DNA from 3 places in the Peribacillus sp. NJ11 genome. Region 3 is predicted to be linked to each of the others. Evidence: riboswitches for the same ligand, from Rfam matches in the RefSeq annotation. Region 3 holds a riboswitch; each other region holds the start of a gene.

Region 1 (3,288 bases), 3.5 Mb from region 3:
TGAAAGGAACTAGAGTAAGGATATATATAATCTTCATTAAACAAACCCCTCCGTATTAAATAAAGTGAAACGTCCACCAATGGGGGTTTTTCTTTAATACCACTGATGGATGGGTGAACCAAACGGGGAAGGGAAATTCATACATGATTGATTTCCCTTCTTTTACAAGTTCCGATGATATATATTAGCTTACACTATTTCGATATAAAATTTAATGTGGTTGCTTGATATATTTTTAGCAACCGAGTCCACTGATGGAAAGTTGAAGTGTTTGTTGAAATGGATAAAGCCTTGAATTCATATTGAGTTCAAGGCTTTATCCGTTTTCTATCTTTTTTTCTGGTAGTTATATAGTATCACCAAGAGTATGAACCAGATTGGCGTCATGAGCAGTGATAGTCGTGTAGCTTCAGCGAATAGCATAACGATAAGGATGAACAGGAATAATCCTAAAATGACGTAATTGATAAAGGGTGTAAAAGGAGCCTTGAAAGTTGATTCGGCTCTGAGGTCAGGCCTTGTTTTCGAATATTTGATATGGGAGATCAAGATTATGCTCCATACCCAAATGAAACAGATGGCACTGATGGTCGTCACAACGGTAAATGCCTGTTCCGGTATCAGTTTGCTTAATAATGCCCCAAGTGATACAACGATTGTTGATGTAAACAAGGCATTGCTTGGAACAGCCTGTTTATTTAATTTTTTCAGTTTGGCAGGGGCTTCGTCATTCCTGCTTAACGTATAGAGTATTCGGCTTGTTGAAAATAAACCGCTGTTGCATGCAGAAGCAGCAGATGTCAAAACGACGAAGTTGATGATCCCTGCAGCTACAGGAATGCCGATTAACGCAAAGACCTCTACAAATGGGCTGCTCGTGGAATCCAGTTGAGTCCATGGGTTGACGCAGAGAATGACGAATATGGCACCCACATAGAAAAGTAAAATCCGGACAGGGATTTTATTGATGGCAGACGGAATGTTCTTTCTCGGGTTCGCCGTTTCTGCTGCGGAAACCCCGACCAATTCGACACCTACAAAGGAGAAGACGACCAACTGTAAAGATAATAGGAATCCGGAGATGCCATTAGGGAACATGCCTCCATGATTCCATAGGTTCGTTAGGGAAACCGTTCCGGTATTGGTATTGAAGCCGATGATCAATAAGAAGATACCTACGATGATCAAGGCGATGATTGTGATTACTTTAATGATGGCAAACCAGAATTCCAATTCGCCAAATAACTTAACGGTCAATAGGTTCAATCCTAACAGGATGACCAGGCATATTAGAGCCGGAATCCATTGAGGGATATCGAACCAGTATTGTATATAGACACCAACAGCTATGATATCGGCCATTGCGGTCATGATCCAACAGAACCAATAGGTCCAACCGGTCACGAAGCCAGCCCATGGACCGACATATTCGGTTGCGAATTCAGTGAATGACGTATACCCTGCATTGGATAAGAGCAATTCGCCTAGGGCCCTCATCACAAAAAACAAAGCAATCCCTATTATCAGATAGGAGAAGATGATGGATGGACCTGCCAATTGTATGGCTTTTCCGGATCCTAAAAATAAACCGGTACCAATGGTTCCTCCTATTGCAATCAGTTGTACATGACGATTTTTTAAATCTCTTTTTAATTCCTGTTTAGCCAATTCGTACGCCCCCGTCTTTTATGGTCTTGATAGTGAATGATTTCAAACCTGCTTGGTCTTGGAGAGAGGGACGTGATTTTTCGCCCAGCTTGCATTTCCCAATGGTTTTTTTCACGAGTGTTGTTTCCGTCCAATCACAAAGTGGACAATAAAAAAAGAGATTGGATAATACCAATCTCTTAAAGGGTTCAGAATAACAATTTATCATTCGTTACTCTTCTGTCCTTTTGCCTGAGATTGTGAATCCTTCGGCGCTGCATCTTGTACAGTCTCTCCAGAAGCTGCTCCTGCTATAGTGTCATCCATAGCGTTCATCGCTTGCTTGTATGTGGTTGTGTGAAAATGTCAGTCAGTGATAATCTTCCACTGCTGAATCGTTCATTATACTTATAAAATAATATTGGAATTCTATCATTTATTTTTTCGGAGGTCAACAAATTTTTGCATTTACAACACTTCTTGAAATGGTTTAAATTTTTATAAACATTCACTTGCGAAGGTTTGAATGGGCTCCGATCAGAAGTGATTGTTTTCTGCTCTTTTTGTACTATCACTATTATAAAATACTGATCATCACTTTTTTAAAATGATAATTTTTGATTGGGAATATCAACAAGATATTTTTGGCAACTGTTTATTTGAAAAATACATTTGTATTTTTACAGAATATTTACTATTATAAGATAAGAAAATAAAATTAAAGTGTTATGCAAATGATTAGGATAAAGCATTTTTACCCGCAATAATAATAGAGAGTCGATTGGTGGAAAGGATATTAATATCATTGCCGCTAATATTGCATCTGGGGGAGTTAAACATGTCAAATAAGGAATTAAAGAGAGGGCTGGAGGCACGTCATATCCAAATGATAGCCTTGGGCGGAACCATCGGGGTTGGGTTATTCATGGGATCGGCGAGCACGATCAAATGGACCGGGCCCTCTGTAATGCTCGCTTATGCCATCGCAGGTATATTTATATTTTTCATTATGCGCTCTATGGGGGAGATGCTATATTTAGAACCGACTACAGGTTCTTTTGCAACCTTTGCGAGCAGCTATATACATCCTTTGGCAGGTTATATGACTGCTTGGAGCAATTGGTTTCAATGGGTAATCGTCGGAATGTCCGAAATCATCGCCGTTGGAATGTATATGCAGTATTGGTTCCCGGAGTTACCAGCTTGGATACCAGGTGTGGTCGCCATGATCATCTTGGGGGCGGCCAACCTCATTTCCGTAAAATCTTTCGGGGAATTTGAGTTTTGGTTTGCGCTTATAAAAATAATTACGATTATATTGATGATCATTGCCGGTCTTGGCCTTATTTTCTTTGGAATAGGGAATGGGGGGGATGCGATTGGATTATCGAATCTTTGGGCAAATGGCGGCTTCTTTACGGGAGGTTGGACAGGATTCTTCTTTGCGCTTTCCCTTGTCGTGGCTTCCTATCAAGGCGTTGAGCTTATCGGCATCACAGCCGGAGAAGCGAAAAATCCAACAAAGACCGTAACAAAAGCGATCAAATCAATTATATGGCGCATTTTAATTTTCTATATTGGCGCTATCTTCGTCATCGTGACGGTTTATCCTTGGGATAAACTGGATGACATCGGAAGTCC
Region 2 (3,288 bases), 800 kb from region 3:
CAAAGAAAATAGTTCTTGTGACTCCATTCATGGCTTCTCCTTTGTTTAAGCCTTTTTGAATCTTTTTTCTTAAAAGTTCACTAGTAAGGTAATTAAGAATAAAAATAGTCTTTTCGATTCAACCCATTTCACGTAAAGCTGCAGCCAAACTGTTTTGCCTAGAGTTAGAGTCTATTTCCCCCTTAATAAGTGATGCTGAGATAGTACCTTCTTTTATAGAATGAGCTAATCGTAAAACACCTCATAATTTTCTTTAATAATTTTTATAGTTATTTGGCCACGTAAAATGGACCCTTAATTTGAATACCCGCTTGCTTTCTCTTATGAAAAAAGCTTTGAATCTGACAAATCTCTGATTCTTGGTACAGCTAAAGCCCAATAGGTGAGTTAATCCAAAAATTTGATCTGTATAGCCAGCAATATCGGTGAATAGCCGGTTTGAAATAAAATAAATAATCGTTAAGTAACCATTTTAAAAGAACACAGTTAGTATATTCATACATTCTAATTCAATTAAAAAAATCCCTGTTATTCAACGGGGACAATGAAATAAGAGAGATATTTATTTGGTATTTGACACAAAAACTGTGACGGAAAGAGTGTAGGGAAAGATTTCGCAGAATAATGGATCAGTTGAATTTAATTATTTGATATTTATACAACCATTCATCTAACTCTTGACTAGTTTTAATCGTATCGGAATGAGAAAGTCCTTTTAACATTCCGATGACAATCAAACGGCCTTTCAAATAATTAATCTTAGTTTCTATTTCTGATAGTAATTTTGTGTTCATTACTTCGCCCCTGTTAATTTGTATAATTGTTCTAATGATACTGACGATTAACATTATAAATGAGTAGATGCTGTCTACTTGAGCGGGTTAAGTCTACTTTATATGTCTTCTTCAACTACACTACTTTTTCAATACCCCTTTAATTTATCCACCCTTTTCTTTAAAAAAAACAAAAACAATCAATGTGATTATGCATATATCAAAAAGACTCTCTAATTCTATTCCCAAGCATTCAGCAACTGCTTTTGCTGCAATGTATGCATAAGTGGACCGCCTTGAATTCCTGGGAATACGGATTAATTAATCGCTTTGATAATTACTTCATCGTTCGTTAAAATGATGCCCCCCGCGGTCCTCTTAATGATTTATGAGTGGTACTTGTCACAACATCTGCATATGGGATTGGGGATGGGTGAAGACCAGCCGCCACCAGCCCTGCTATATGAGCCATATCCACCATAAGTTTTGCTCCAACTCGATCGGCTATTTCTCTAAATCGAGCAAAATTAATCGTTCTTGGGTAGGCACTTATCCCTTCAATAATCAATTTAGGTTTTTCTTTCTTTGCTATTGCTTCCAACTCATCTAATCAATCAATTGGGTATCTTCTCTAACTCCATAAGAAACAACTTCAAACCATTTTCCTGAAACACTGACTGGACTTCCATGAGTTAAGTGGCCGCCATGTGAAAGGTTCATTCCCATCACTTTATCACCAGGCTGAAGCAGTGAGAAAAAACCACTAAATTTGCTTGTGCACCTGAGTGAGGCTGAACATTTGCATATTTAGCTCCAAACAGCTTTGTTAAGCGCTCAATAGCTGCTTGTTCTACCACATCGACAAATTCACATCCGCCATAATAACGTTTTCCTGGATAACCCTCTGCATATTTATGCCCATAGCTTCTAATACTCTTGGCTGACGAAGTATTCTGATGAAATCAACTCTAGTGTTTGATGTTGCCGTTTCCGTTCGTTTTCAATTGCCTCAAAAATGGTTCGATCATATTTCTGCAAGCTCATTCTTATTTCCTTCTCTGTTTAGATAACTGCTGCCACTCCATAACATGTCCCCTGGTTTTGCACGCAAAACAGGACAGAAAAGGGTAATGGCAACATTCCCTTCTCTGTCCTTTTACCTGAGAGTTTAACTCTATACTGAAAAGAGTCTTCCCCTTTGGTGGCGTTTTAAAAACGCACTCTCCAGAGTTGCGTCCCATTGTGGTTCTTTTACCTGAGAGATTTGTTCCAAGGGTTTTTTTGGAACTTGCTCCTTGGTGGCTGTCTATATTGCACTCTCCCACAATCGTCATCCACTATATATATTTGAACACTCTATATGTTTACTATTGAAGATTATTTCTATAATTGTTTTTTATGGAATCTCCTCTTTATTTATACATATTCAGGAAACTAAGAAAAGAAAAACGGAGGAAAGTCATTTTATATCAGCAAACGCTTTCAAATTTAATAGACTAATGCTTCTTTATGAAGTTCTGCTCTTGATGATCGCTGATTATATCCTGGTTTTTCTCTTTTTCTTTCAAAACATAACTAAGCAAGTCTAATGAGAGACGCGCTGCTACTTGTCCAGTTATTCCAGCATGGTCGTAAGGAGTAGCTACTTCTACCATATCAAAACCGATTACTTCTCCTCTTTTTGCAATTCCATGGAGTAATTCATTGACTTCATCATAAAGCAGGCCTCCAGGAGAAGGTGTGCCTGTCGCAGGGGCGATCGATGGGTCGAGACCATCAATGTCCATGGTAATATAATATTTTTCACCTGCTGGAATAAGTTCCAGAACCTGTTCAAATCCCATCTTTCTCATTTGGCGGGGAGACAAGATGACACTTCCGTATTCTCTGGCAGCATCGACATCTTCTTTTTTACTGCTGCTGATTCCACGAATGCCCAATTGGAAAATCTTTTGAACATGATTCATTTCCGATAAGCGGCGGATGCAGCTTCCATGTCCAACCCGCATTCCTGAACGGTGATCTGCCCAGTCTAAATGTGCATCAATCTGGATCACATGAAATGGCCCGAGTTCACCCAAGCCCTTTCCTACTGGAATTGTAATGGAATGATCTCCACCTAATACAACCGGCATTGCACCTTTTGAAACTATTTTTCGAATGGCTCCTTCCGTATTATCATGGGATTGCATCATATCCCCATGTACCATGTCCACATCGCCGCAATCAACGACTTTCCATTTCGGGCCAAGATACATGATATCATTTTCAATATCATAGGCACCATCTAACCCGAAACTATATAATGTAGAGCCTTCACGAATTCCCCTTGGACCCATTCTTGCGCCTGACTTCCATTGTGTTCCCATATCATTTGGAACTCCAATGACAGCAACATCTGCGTCTAACTGGTCTAAATCAGGACATACGGGATATTTCCCGAAAGTACAGATTCCGGTAAAAGGTAAATTAAGATGTTGTTTTTTATTATTCGACATGAACTTTTCCTCCCACT
Region 3 (3,288 bases):
GTTACATCGTTTGTAACAAGGTAGTTAATATAACTCTCGGCATCTTTCCCTTCCACAAGTACTTCTCCCATATGAGAAACATCAAAAAGTCCTGCTTCAGTTCGAACAGCTTCATGCTCTTCTAAAATGCTGGTAAATTGAACCGGCAGAGCCCAGCCACCAAAATTTATAACTTTTGCTCCGTATTTTTTATATACTTCAAAAAGCGGTGTTTGCTTTAATGCTGTTTCAATACCCATCGTTTACCCCCAATTATGATTTTCTGCAAAATAGTTCAACTGTTACCGGTTTCTTTATTGCCAGGAGACATATCTCGCTGCCATGGCCGTTGCTCAAGTTTTCAGCAAAGGCATAATTCCATTAAGCTGTCCCTTTCTTTACACAGTAATTGGCTGTTGAAATAACGGATAACCATCACAAATCCCTTTGGTCGTTTCTTTTGCTTTCTGAAGAACGACTTTATTCCCTTTACTCTTTAGAACAGTTGCAATCACTTCACCAATTTTCACCATCTCTTCTTTCTTCATGCCTCGAGTTGTTAAAGCTGCTGTCCCCATTCGGATACCGCTCGTAACAAATGGCTTTTCTGGATCATAGGGAATCGTATTTTTATTAACGGTAATGCCTGCGTCTTCCAATAATTTCTCTGCTTCTTTTCCTGTTAAATTCCACGGACGCAAATCTAAAAGGACAATATGATTATCTGTTCCACCAGAAACAAGTGCTGCACCTTCATTTTTTAATGTTTCGCCGAGTGTTCTAGCATTTTCAATGACTTGTTTCGCATAATCCTTAAAGCTTGGTTGTAAAGCTTCGTTGAATGCAACTGCTTTTGCTGCAATGATATGCATAAGTGGACCGCCTTGAATTCCTGGGAATACGGATTTATTAATTGCTTTGATAATTACTTCATCATTCGTTAAAATGATGCCCCCCCGTGGTCCTCTTAATGTTTTATGAGTTGTACTTGTCACAACATCCGCATAAGGGATTGGGGATGGGTGAAGACCAGTAGCTACCAGCCCGGCTATATGAGCCATATCCACCATAAGTTTTGCACCAACTTGATCTGCAATTTCTCTAAATCGTGCAAAATTAATCGATCTTGGATAGGCACTTGTTCCTGCAATAATCAATTTAGGTTTTTCTTTCTTTGCGATAGCTTCCAACTCATCATAATCAATTAACTGAGTATCTTCTCTAACTCCATAAGACACAACTTCAAACCATTTACCTGAAACGCTGACTGGACATCCATGAGTTAAGTGGCCACCATGTGAAAGGTTCATTCCCATCACCTTATCACCAGGCTGAAGCAGTGCGAAAAAAACTGCGAAATTGGCTTGTGCACCTGAGTGAGGCTGAACATTTGCATATTTGGCACCAAAAAGCTTCGTTAGCCGTTCAATAGCCGTTTGTTCTGCCACATCGACAAATTCACATCCACCATAATAGCGCTTTCCTGGATAACCTTCTGCATATTTATTTGTCATCACGCTTCCCATTGCCTCTAATACATCCGGGCTAACAAAATTTTCTGATGCAATCAATTCCAGTGTTTGATGTTGACGTTGTCCTTCTTTCTCAATCGCTTCAAAAATGGTTAAATCATTTTGTTGTAAACTCATTTTATTTTCCTCCCAGACATTTTTTCTCAATTCTGAATTTTTACTTAATTATTAATTCCAATATGGTACCAGACACTATATTTCTTTCCCGCTACAGGCCTGCTTTTCTATGAAAACTGTTAAAAACAGTATGTTTTACAACCTTTTTTGCACGCAAAAAAGGACAGAAAAGGGTCGTAGCGTTCTCTACCCTTCTCTGTCCTTTTACCTGAGAGTTTAGCCCCATTTTTTAATAGAGCCTTTCCCCTTTGGTGGCGTATATGTTAATACGCGCTCTCCAGAGGTGCGTCCATTTGTGGTTCCATCTACCTGAGAGATTTGTTCCAAGGGTCTTTTTGGAACTTGCTCCTTCGGTGGCTTGTCGCTTTGCACTCTCCCACAACTGTCATCCGCTTATTCAATTTGGTACATTTAGAATAGTTGTTGAGAATAATTATGTCAAGCTTTTTTGAAAGCGCTAACACCACTATTCTAAAATAATTTTTTCGAATTATAATATGATTATCCAGATATCTTTGGCTTTTTATAATGGGCAGATTTTTTACTCACCGGGTTAGGAAAATATGGAGCGGCAACTATCTGGACAAACACCGCAAATTGAATCAAAGGGTTTCTTGCCCCTTAATTCCCCGCTACCTCTCTCTGATTCGCCTGTTCCACCTTCGTTTGGCGAATCTTATAAATCGTAATCAGCATAATGAACCAAACAGGAGTAACGAATAAGGCAACACGAGTGTCGCTCGCAAGTGCAAGAACAACAAGGACGAACGCTAGGAAAGCAAGGATCAAGTAATTGGAAATTGGATAAAATGGTAATTTAAATTTGTTCTTTTTCACTAGATCAGGTCTTGTTTTACGGTATTTCAAATGACTGATGACTGTAATTCCCCAAATAAAGATGAAACATACTGTAGAAATACTTGTAATCAAGGTAAATACTCCTTCAGGCATTAAATAGTTCAAAACAACGGAAATTAAAATGACGACAGTTGAAAAGAACAATGCATTGGAAGGTACTTTACGGTCATTAAGTTTTGCAAACGGTACAGGTGCATTTTTATCTTTGGCAAGTGAGTATACCATCCGGCTTGTACTGAAGATTGCGCTGTTACATGCCGAAGCAGCCGATGTTAGGACGACAAAATTAACGATACCAGCAGCTCCAGCAATACCTACAGCCACAAATACTTGGACGAATGGGCTTTCCGTTGGGATGATTGCGTTCCACGGATAAACACTCATAATGACAATAAGTGCGCCAATATAGAAAATTATAATCCGAATAGGAATATTATTTATGGCTTTGGGGATAACTTTTTCTGGATTTTCTGTTTCACCTGCTGTAAGTCCTACAAGTTCAATGCCCACAAACGCAAACACTACCATCTGGAATGAGAGGACAAAACCATTTATTCCATTTGGGAACATACCTTCGTGACTCCATAGATTCGTGAAACTTGCTGCGCCTGAATCAGTGGAAAAGCCTTTAATAATCATGAAAATACCGATAACAATTAATGCTAGAATAGCGATGACCTTTATTAATGCGAACCAGAATTCCATTTCGCCAAAAAGTTTAACGGTTGCAAGATTCATAAATAGCAGAATGACTAGGGCAATCAATCCTGGCATCCACTGAGGTACGGAGGGAAACCAATAC

The links. Region 3 has a riboswitch for glycine ahead of glyA (serine hydroxymethyltransferase). Riboswitches for the same ligand answer to the same signal wherever they lie in the genome.
Region 1: another riboswitch for glycine. It lies ahead of QUF86_RS02310 (amino acid permease); the one in region 3 lies ahead of glyA (serine hydroxymethyltransferase).
Region 2: another riboswitch for glycine. It lies ahead of glyA (serine hydroxymethyltransferase); the one in region 3 lies ahead of glyA (serine hydroxymethyltransferase).

The regions. Positions count from the first base shown of each region.
Region 1 covers NZ_JAUCFO010000001.1:457,083-460,370, reverse strand. The annotation lists gene QUF86_RS02315 (DUF3311 domain-containing protein) at 1-37, opposite strand, end outside; gene QUF86_RS02310 (amino acid permease) at 328-1,668, opposite strand; glycine riboswitch at 1,878-1,956, opposite strand; gene QUF86_RS02305 (amino acid permease) at 2,486-3,288, shown strand, end outside.
Region 2 covers NZ_JAUCFO010000001.1:4,768,758-4,772,045, forward strand. The annotation lists partial or broken gene QUF86_RS23280 (Tn3 family transposase) at 1-430, opposite strand, end outside; gene QUF86_RS23285 (aspartyl-phosphate phosphatase Spo0E family protein) at 630-794, opposite strand; partial or broken gene glyA (serine hydroxymethyltransferase) at 1,029-1,817, opposite strand; glycine riboswitch at 1,913-2,006, opposite strand; glycine riboswitch at 2,007-2,107, opposite strand; gene speB (agmatinase) at 2,270-3,271, opposite strand.
Region 3 covers NZ_JAUCFO010000001.1:3,965,873-3,969,160, forward strand. The annotation lists gene gcvT (glycine cleavage system aminomethyltransferase GcvT) at 1-239, opposite strand, end outside; gene glyA (serine hydroxymethyltransferase) at 378-1,628, opposite strand; glycine riboswitch at 1,815-1,919, opposite strand; gene QUF86_RS19525 (amino acid permease) at 2,250-3,288, opposite strand, start outside.